3 linked regions of the Pseudorhizobium banfieldiae genome follow. The protein of the gene in region 3 binds, or shares a complex with, the protein of the main gene of each other region. Links are inferred from orthologs where the notes say so. Each region holds a gene or a part of one and is shown on either strand. Other genes may lie near its edges.

The links.
Region 1: the proteins of accD (region 3) and accC are in contact, whole or in part, in a solved structure (PDB 8UXZ), measured with the Escherichia coli proteins. The link is inferred for Pseudorhizobium banfieldiae from one-to-one orthologs.
Region 2: the proteins of accD (region 3) and NT26_RS16410 are in contact, whole or in part, in a solved structure (PDB 8UXZ), measured with the Escherichia coli proteins. The link is inferred for Pseudorhizobium banfieldiae from one-to-one orthologs.

What each region holds. Positions count from the first base shown.
Region 1 is NZ_FO082820.1:1,319,421-1,322,432, forward strand. Bases 97-2,953 are described here. They hold accC (acetyl-CoA carboxylase biotin carboxylase subunit), read right to left. Parts: upstream 2,270-2,953; coding sequence 923-2,269; downstream 97-922. Other genes in these bases: NT26_RS06360 (DUF2155 domain-containing protein), read left to right, coding at 97-295; aat (leucyl/phenylalanyl-tRNA--protein transferase), read right to left, coding at 298-915; accB (acetyl-CoA carboxylase biotin carboxyl carrier protein), read right to left, coding at 2,278-2,751; aroQ (type II 3-dehydroquinate dehydratase), read right to left, coding at 2,779-2,953. Also shown: more of NT26_RS06360, read left to right, coding at 1-96; more of aroQ, read right to left, coding at 2,954-3,012. UniProt on the Escherichia coli protein: This protein is a component of the acetyl coenzyme A carboxylase complex; first, biotin carboxylase catalyzes the carboxylation of the carrier protein and then the transcarboxylase transfers the carboxyl group to form malonyl-CoA.
Region 2 is NZ_FO082820.1:3,365,612-3,368,694, reverse strand. What follows is about bases 28-2,955. They hold NT26_RS16410 (acetyl-CoA carboxylase carboxyltransferase subunit alpha), read right to left. Parts: upstream 2,005-2,955; coding sequence 1,051-2,004; downstream 28-1,050. Other genes in these bases: xerD (site-specific tyrosine recombinase XerD), read right to left, coding at 2,045-2,955; NT26_RS16415 (L,D-transpeptidase family protein), read right to left, coding at 28-875. Outside these bases: more of NT26_RS16415, read right to left, coding at 1-27; more of xerD, read right to left, coding at 2,956-2,989; NT26_RS23015 (hypothetical protein), read right to left, coding at 2,995-3,083. UniProt on the Escherichia coli protein: Component of the acetyl coenzyme A carboxylase (ACC) complex. First, biotin carboxylase catalyzes the carboxylation of biotin on its carrier protein (BCCP) and then the CO(2) group is transferred by the carboxyltransferase to acetyl-CoA to form malonyl-CoA.
Region 3 is NZ_FO082820.1:3,792,929-3,796,041, reverse strand. The notes cover bases 1-2,958. They hold accD (acetyl-CoA carboxylase, carboxyltransferase subunit beta), read right to left. Parts: upstream 1,955-2,958; coding sequence 1,046-1,954; downstream 1-1,045. Other genes in these bases: trpB (tryptophan synthase subunit beta), read right to left, coding at 2,834-2,958; trpA (tryptophan synthase subunit alpha), read right to left, coding at 1,993-2,832; NT26_RS18360 (bifunctional folylpolyglutamate synthase/dihydrofolate synthase), read right to left, coding at 1-1,019. In the rest of the region: more of trpB, read right to left, coding at 2,959-3,113.

The sequences.
Region 1 (3,012 bases), 2.5 Mb from region 3 along the record:
GATCACCGGTCGCATCACAACCTTTGACGTCTATATCGATGAAACGGTCCAGTATGGCGCGCTGCAGGTAACGCCGAAGGTCTGCTATTCGCGCGACGAGACGGAAGCGCAAAGGGTGGACGGCTTCATCGAAGTGGACGAGATCACGCTCGACCGCAAGATCCGGCGGATATTCACCGGCTGGATGTTCGCAGACAGCCCGGGCCTCAACGCCGTGGAGCATCCGATCTATGACGTCTGGTTGACCGGCTGCAAGCAGGAATCGGACGTTCCGGCTCCGGAAGCCACGAACTGAACCTAGAATTTCAGATGCGGCGACTCCACCGCATTCTTCAGCTTCTCCAGGTAATTGTCCTTCGGGATGTCGATGGCGCCGAAGGTCTTGAGATGCTCGGTGGTGAACTGGGTGTCGAGCAGCGTGAAGCCTCCCGCCTTCAGTCGCTCGACCAGATGTACCAGGCAGATCTTTGAGGCATCCGTCTGCCGGGAGAACATGCTCTCGCCGAAGAAGGCAGAGCCGAGGGATACGCCGTAAAGCCCTCCTACGAGCTCTGCGCCCTCGAACGCCTCGACGCTATGGGCATGGCCCATGGCATGAAGCTCGCAATAGAGCTTGCGGATGGTAGCGTTGATCCAGGTGCTCGGACGGTCTCCGGCAGGCTCGGCGCATTTTTCGATGACCTGCTCAAACGCGCTGTCGAAGCGGATGTCAAAGGGTTCCCTGCGCAGCTTCTTGGCAAGGCTGTGGGAGACGTGGAACTGGTCGAGGGGGAGTACACCCCGCACCTCCGGCTCGACCCAGAAGATCTCCGGGTCGTCCGCGGATTCCGCCATCGGAAAAAGGCCGATGGAATAGGCGCGCAGAAGGATATCCGGTGTGATTGCCGGATAATATCTGCCGCGCCGCCCGACCATGTCCCTCCTAATGCGCCTTGTGATGCGCCAGATAGTGTTCCAGCCAATGGATATCATAGTCGCCGTTGGCGATATCCTGATTGGACACCAGATCCTGGAAAAGGGGGAGGGTCGTCTTCACGCCGTCCACGACAAACTCGTCGAGAACCCGGCGCAGACGCATCATGCACTCCACCCGGGTACGGCCGTGCACGATAAGCTTGCCGATGAGGCTGTCGTAATAGGGCGGGATTTTGTATCCGGCATAGGCACCCGAGTCGACGCGCACGCCGAGCCCACCGGGGGCGTGGAAATGCGTGATAGTGCCGGGCGACGGCACGAAGGTGCGCGGATCCTCGGCATTGATGCGGCACTCGATGGCGTGGCCCGAGAAGGTTATCTCATCCTGGGTCACCGAAAGGCCGGCACCGGAAGCGACACGAATCTGCTCGTGAACCAGATCGATGTTGGTGATCGCCTCGGTGATCGGATGCTCGACCTGAAGACGCGTGTTCATCTCGATGAAGTAGAATTCGCCGTTTTCGTAGAGGAACTCGACGGTCCCGGCGCCCCGGTATTTCATCTTCTTCATGGCGTCGGCGCAGATCTGGCCGATCTTCATCCGCTGCTCGACGTTGAGGGCAGGGGAATTTGCCTCTTCCCAGACCTTCTGGTGGCGGCGCTGCAGCGAGCAGTCGCGTTCGCCGAGATGGATGGCATTGCCTTCCCCGTCACCAACGACCTGCACTTCGATGTGCCGCGGCTTGCCGAGATACTTCTCCATGTAGACGGCCGGATTACCGAAAGCGGCTGCGGCTTCCGAGCGTGCCGTATCGAAGGCCTCCTGAAGATCGTCCTCCGTCTTGGCCACCTTCATGCCGCGGCCGCCGCCGCCAGCCGTAGCCTTGATCAGCACCGGAAACCCGATCTTGCGCGCCGTCTCCAGCACGTTCTCCGATGTCACCTCGCCATCCGATCCGGGAACGACGGGAATTCCCAGTTCGACTGCCGTCTGCTTGGCGGTGATCTTGTCACCCATCAGCCGGATATGCTCGGCCGTCGGTCCGATGAAGGTTATGCCATGCGCCTCGAGGATATCGGCGAACTTGGCGTTCTCCGACAGGAAGCCGTAGCCTGGGTGAACGGCGTCCGCGCCGGTGATTTCGCAGGCCGCGACGATCTGGTGGATGTTGAGATAGCTGTCACGCGACGGCGCTGGGCCGATGCAGACGCTCTCGTCGGCCAGCCGTACATGCATGGCATCGGCGTCCGCAGTCGAATGGACTGCGACGGTCGCGATGCCGAGTTCCTTGCACGCGCGCAGGACGCGAAGCGCAATCTCGCCGCGATTGGCTATGAGGATTTTCGAGATCATTGGCGGTCCTATTCGATGACGACGAGCGGCTCGCCGTATTCGACCGGTTGCGCATCGTTGATCAGAATTTCCGTCACCTTGCCGGAGCGCGGGGCGGGAATCTGGTTCATGGTCTTCATCGCTTCGATGATGAGAAGGGTCTGCCCTTCCTTGACCGTCGCACCGACTTCGATGAACGGGCGGGAACCCGGGGCCGGGGAGAGGTAGACGGTGCCGACCATGGGGGCCATGACCGCGTTGCTGTTGTCACGGGCGGCTGGCGCTGCCGCTGCCGGCGCTGCGGCGGCCGCGGCGGGCGCTGCTGCGGGAGCAGGGGCGTGGTGGGCGATCGGCGCCTGAACGTAATGCGTTGCCGATGCGCGGGAGACACGGATGCGCAGATCGTCCTGCTCGACTTCGATCTCGGTGAGGTCGGTGTCGTTGAGGATGTTCGCGAGATCGCGGATCAATCCCTTGTCGATACCGTTCTTCTTCTCAGACATGGCAATTCCTATTGTTCTGTTATCTTGTCAGTCAGTGATGCTTTTCAAGGCGTGCAGCGCCAGGATGTAGCTGGTCGGGCCGAAGCCGCAGATCACGCCCTTGCATGCCGGCGCGATCCTCGAGTGATGACGGAATTCCTCGCGCGCATGAACGTTGGAAATGTGCACTTCTATCACGGGCACCGTTATTGCCTTGATGGCATCGTGCAAGGCAACCGACGTGTGGGTATAGGCGCCGGCGTTGATCGCCACGCCGACCGA
Region 2 (3,083 bases), 430 kb from region 3 along the record:
TCGTACCAGACCATGCCGTCAAGCTTCTTGACGGCCTTCGCATAGGCAACTTCGTAGCTCTGCTGATGGGATGCGAGAGCGGCCATCAAGCCCGGGGGTGTCGACATCGGCGGGCAGGCTGCCGCTGCGTTGAAGGTCGCTGCGCCCTCGACCTGCTGGTTGAAGACGTACTTTTTCTCGCAGACATTCACCTCGGGGGGACGCTTCGTCACCTCGAAGTTGTCGTAGCCGGTCTTCAGCATCTGCCAGAAGTCGTAGTGCTCGCTGCCACGGTGGCGGGCCATGTTTTCCGCCGTCATCCGGAAGGGAAAGGCCTGCAGTTGCACGGCGGACTGACCACCCTTGAAGGCGTCGCGCGCAAAGGCATAGATTTCCAGAACCTGCTCGTCGGTCATCGAATAGCATCCGGACGAGGAGCAGGCGCCGTGGATCATCAGGTTGGAACCGGTCCGGCCGTTGACCTGGTCATAACGGTTCGGGAAGCCGGTATTGATGGCGAGGAAGTACTTGGAGTTTGGATTGAGATGCGCCGGCGTCAGGTTGTAGAAGCCTTCGGGTGCCTGCCTGTCGCCTTCCTTCTTCTTCGGGCCCAGCTTTCCCGACCACGCGCAGATCTGGTAGCTCGAGATCATGTCGAAGCGGTTGTCGGCTTTCGCCTTCCAGACCTCCAGGACACCTTCTTCCTTGAAGATGCGGATCATGATCGGCGACGTGCGCGGCATGTTCTTCTTCTGCATCTCAGCGACAATGCGCGAGGGCAGGGGGTGCTCGACCTTGTTCTTGATCTTGGACACGTCGACGGAGTCGAGAGTATCATTGCAGCCTGCAAGGGCAGTCGCGAGTGCGAGAGCGAGAGCGATGTTTTTCAGGCGCATCGGCATAGGACCACGTGACTGTGTATTGCGGACATAAGTATCTGCGTAACAGCAGCGATAATGAAGCGGTAATCTTTACATCTTCTTAACCGCTCGTCCCCGTCTGTATAGCAAAACTGCGGCTAAGTGCCACCCTGATCAGCAATGTGGCCAAATTGAGCTAAGACTGCACCCTTCAGAGGTTACGGCCGATCTGGAGGAACTTCTGGCGCCGTGCCGCGCGCACCTCGTCGCCCGACAGTTTGCCGAGTTCCGCCAAGGCCTCTTCAATGACATTCCCGGTAGCCGTGATAACCGTTTGCGGATCCCTGTGAGCGCCGCCGACGGGCTCGGGGATGATGTCGTCGATGATGCCTAGCTCCTTCAGGTCTTCCGCCGTGATCCGCATATTGGTGGCGGCTTCCTTGGCACGGGTCGAATCCCGCCACAGGATGGATGCCGCACCTTCGGGCGAAATCACCGAATAGATCGCGTTCTGGAGCATGTAGACGCGATTGCCTGTCGCAATGGCGATGGCTCCGCCGGAACCGCCCTCGCCGATGACGACCGAGACCATGGGAACGCGCACTGCAAGACACATTTCAGTGGAACGGGCGATTGCTTCCGCTTGTCCACGTTCCTCCGCCCCGACACCCGGATAGGCGCCTGCGGTGTCAACCAGCGAGATGATCGGCAAACCGAAGCGGTCGGCCATTTCCATGACGCGGATCGCCTTGCGATAGCCTTCCGGACGAGGGCTGCCGAAATTGTGCTTGAGGCGGCTCTTCGTGTCGTGGCCCTTTTCCTGGCCGATCACCGCGACAGGCTGTCCGCGAAAGCGTGCGAGACCGGCCTGGATCGCCGCATCCTCGCCGAAACCTCGGTCGCCCGCGAGCGGTGTGAAGTCGGTCAGCAGATGCGACGCATAATCGACGAAATGCGGGCGCTGGGGATGACGCGCTACCTGGGTCTTCTGCCAGGCGTTCAGCTTTGAATAGATCTCTTCGGTCGCTTCGCGAACGCGTCCTTCAAGTCTCGCGATCTCTTCGGATGTGTCGATGCTCTCGTCTTCAGCGGCAAGCTTCTTCAGTTCGTGGATCTTCCCCTCGAGGTCTGAGATAGGCTTTTCGAAGTCGAGATAAGTCTGCATGAGATCCGTGTTCCGATCATTCTGGCTTGGCGGCGGCCTTCTATTCCCGGTTTTCGCCGGTTTTTGCAAGGGGGTGGTGCGTCTGCACCAACTGCCTCAGCCGTTCTTCGAGCACATGAGTGTATATCTGTGTGGTGGAAATGTCGGAGTGACCGAGCAGTTCCTGAACGATGCGCAGGTCCGCTCCGTGCTGCAGGAGGTGGCTCGCGAACGCGTGGCGCATGACGTGCGGTGAAATTGCGGCGGCTCTAAGTCCGGCGCGTGCGGCAATCGCCTTCAGGTCGCGGGCAAAGACCTGGCGCGGCAGGTACCCGTCCTTTCCTGGCGAAGGGAAAAGCCAAGGGTTGTCGCCTGCTTCCGCCAGTTCCGCCTGCCGGGCCTGCCCGTATCGCTGCAGGACGTGGATCGCGGATTTCGAAAGCGGGACGAGCCGTTCCTTGTTGCCCTTACCCCGGATAATCAGGAAGCGGCCCTCCTGGCTGAGGACGCGGGCGGGCAGGGAGACGAGCTCGCTGACGCGCATGCCGGTGGCGTAGAGGAGTTCGAGCAGGGCCAGCATGCGAAGACGGACATACTGGCCCGGCGATGGATCATCCGCCTCTCGTGCCGCCTGCTCCAGAAGACGCGTAACGTCGTCCTCGCTCATGGTTTTCGGCAGCGCCCTGCGTTTCTTTGGGCTGTCCAGGGTGGATGTCGGGTCGTCGCCCCTAAGGCCCTCCGCGTAGAGGAACTTGTAGAACTGCCGCATCGCCGACAACCTGCGCGCCTGGGAGCTGGGGGCAAATCCCTTTTTCCCGAGGTCCGAAAGGTAGGCGCTGAGATCCCTGCTGCCGGCGGTGATGGGGGAGACCTTCTTTGCCGCCAGGAAGGAATGGAGGTCATCGAGGTCCCGCTGATAGGACGCGAGTGTGTTGCCGGCGGCGCCACGCTCTGCGCTCATCATCTCGAGAAAGGCCTCGATGTGGGCGTGAGAGAGGTCGGCCATGCCGACTATTCCTGAGGGGCGGGGTTCAGGCGCTCCGACGGAACCCGCACGGAGACTTCCCGCTCGCGTGGTTCCACGAGGAGGACGAGGGCCA
Region 3 (3,113 bases):
CCTGCCATCGCCTCGGCGATGACCTCGCCGGCACCGGGGTTATGGCCACCATCAACCCAGATTTCCGCATCCTTCGGCGCCAGTTCCAGGAGGCGGCCTTCTGTGAGCCTTTGCAGGCGGCCCGGCCACTCGACAGTCGCCATGGCCTTCTCGATCATCGCATCCGTCAGTGCAAAACCAGCTGCCTTTACCGCGCGAATGGCGGCTGCTGCATTGGCGATCTGATGGCGCCCCGGCAACCGCGGCAGCGGCAGGTCGGCGAGACCAAACTCATCCTGGTAGATCAGGCGACCGAACTCTTCATGGGCTGAGAAGTCCTGCCCGTAGACAGCCATGGGACAGGAAAGCCGTTCGGCGCTCTCGACCAGCACGTCCAGCGCCGGGCTGTATTCCTGTTTGCCGATCACGACCGGACAGCCGCGCTTCATGATGCCGGCCTTCTCCGCAGCGATGAGTTCGACCCGATCTCCCAGATAGGGTTGATGATCGAGAGAGATGGGCATGATCACCGAAACCGCCGGTCTCTCGACGACGTTGGTGGCGTCGAAGCGACCGCCGAGACCAACTTCGAGAATGACGGCATCGGCCGGTTGCTCGGAGAAGAGCAGGAAGGTCACCGCGGTCAGAATCTCAAAAACGGTGATGGTCTGGCCGGCATTGGCGGCCGCCACCCGCCGCAGGGCTTCGGCGAACATGTCGTCTTCGACGATTCGCGACCGGCCGCCCTTGACGCCGATTCGATAGCGCTCATGCCAGTTGACGAGGTGCGGAGAGGTGTGGACATGGACGGCAAGACCGACCGCCTCCAGCAGCGCGGAGCAGAAGGCCGTTGCTGAACCCTTGCCGTTCGTTCCAGCGATATGGATCACCGGCGGCAGCTTGCGGTGCGGGCTATCCAGCGCCTCCAGAAGCCGCCTGATCCTGTCCAGCGACAGGTCGAAACCCTTCGGGTGAAGGGCCATCAGCTTCTCGATCTCCTGCTCGGCCGCGCTGACGGCGGGAATATTCATTGCACTCATCCCGCCGATCCAGCGTCTCTATGGACTCAGGCGCTCGCTGCCACGGGGGCAAGCGCCAGGACTTCAGCCGAATCATCGTTGGCTGCGGGCGTCTTCATCAGGATCTTCAGAAGCGTGGCAAGCGTATCCGGCAGATCATGGCGGTTGACGACCATGTCTACCATGCCGTGCTCCAGCAGGTATTCGGCCGTCTGGAAGCCCTCCGGCAGCTTTTCGCGGAGCGTCTGCTCGATGACGCGCTTGCCGGCAAAGCCGATTTCGGCACCCGGCTCGGCAATATGGATGTCGCCGAGCATGGCGTAGGATGCAGTGACGCCACCGGTGGTGGGGTTGGTCAGCACGACTATGTAAGGCAGGCCGGCTTCCTTCAGCATGTCGACCGCGACTGTGGTCCGCGGCAGCTGCATCAGCGACAGGATGCCTTCCTGCATGCGGGCGCCGCCGGAGGCCGGGAAGATCACCAGCGGGCATTTTTCAGCGACTGCACGCTCGCACGCCTTCACAATCGCCTCGCCCGCTGCCATGCCTAGCGAACCGCCGATGAAGTTGAACTCGTGAACCACCGCGACAAGCTTCACGCCGCGCACCTGGCCGAGGCCGGCGAGGATTGTGTCCTCCTGCTCGGTCTTCAGGCGGCTGTCCTTCAGACGGTCGATGTACTTCTTTGAGTCGCGGAACTTCAGCGGATCCTGGGCAACCTTGGGCTGGGGAAGCGATTCGAAGACGCCGCCATCGAAGAGGTCCGTCAGGCGCGCCTTGGCCGGCATCTTCATGTGATAGCCGGAAGCGGGGATAACCCACTTGTTCTCTTCCAGGTCCTTGTGAAAGACCATCTCACCCGTTTCCGGGCACTTGATCCAGAGGTTGTCCGGAACCTCACGGCGGCCAAGCATGGAATTGATCCGCGGCCGGACGTAGTTGGTGATCCAGTTCACGTGGCTTACTCCTGATAAACTGCGCCCTATGTGGGAAACTATTCGGCGGCGACAAGTCGCGCTGACCGCACGCCGGTTGCAAGGCCGCGAACAAAGGTGGTTACCGATTCCACCGTGTCGGCACTCGCCCGGCCATCCTTGTCGAGCGACGTGGCGACCTGGTTGACGATCGCCGTACCGACCACGACGCCATCCGCCGAGGCACCGATCAGCCGCGCATGCTCGGCTGTCTTGACGCCGAATCCGACGCAGACCGGCAGGTCGGTGGACTTCTTGATACGCTGGACGGCACCCGCAATCTTCGACGGATCAGGCAGAGCAGAGCCGGTAATCCCGGTCATCGAGACATAGTAGACGAAGCCGGAGGTGTTGGTCAGCACCTTCGGAAGGCGCCGGTCGTCGGTGGTCGGTGTCGTCAGGCGAATGAAGTTGATGTCCTTCTTGCGCGCCGGGATGCAGAGCTCATCGTCCATTTCCGCCGGAAGGTCCACGACGATAAGACCGTCGATCCCCGCCTCCAGCGCGTCTTCCAGGAAGCGGTCGACGCCGTAGATGTAGATGGGGTTGTAGTAGCCCATGATGACGATCGGCGTCGTATTGTCGTTTTTGCGGAAATCGCGGGCCATCTGCAGCGTTTTCTTCAGAGAATGGCCATTCTTGAGCGCCCGCTGGCCGGCCAGCTGGATCGCCGGGCCATCGGCCATCGGATCGGAGAATGGCGCGCCGAGTTCGATCACGTCGGCCCCGGCCGCCGGCAGCGCCTTCATGATCGCCAGCGACGTATCATAGTCCGGATCTCCGCCCATGAAATAGGTGACGAGCGCCGGGCGGCCCTCGGCCTTCAGGTCAGCGAATTTCTTGTCCATGCGTGCGGTCATGTCAGAGGCCCATTCCGAGAATCTTGCCGACGGTGAAGATGTCCTTGTCGCCCCTGCCGCAGAGGTTCATTACGATGATCTGGTCCTTGTCCATCTTCGGCGCGCGCTTGATGACTTCCGCGAGCGCATGGCTCGGCTCCAGTGCCGGGATAATGCCTTCGGTGCGGGTCAGCATCTGGAAGGCGGCAAGCGCCTCGTCATCCATGATCGGCACGTATTCAACGCGACCCATGTCCTTCAGCCAGGAATGCTCGGGTCCAATGCCCGGATAATCGAGGCCG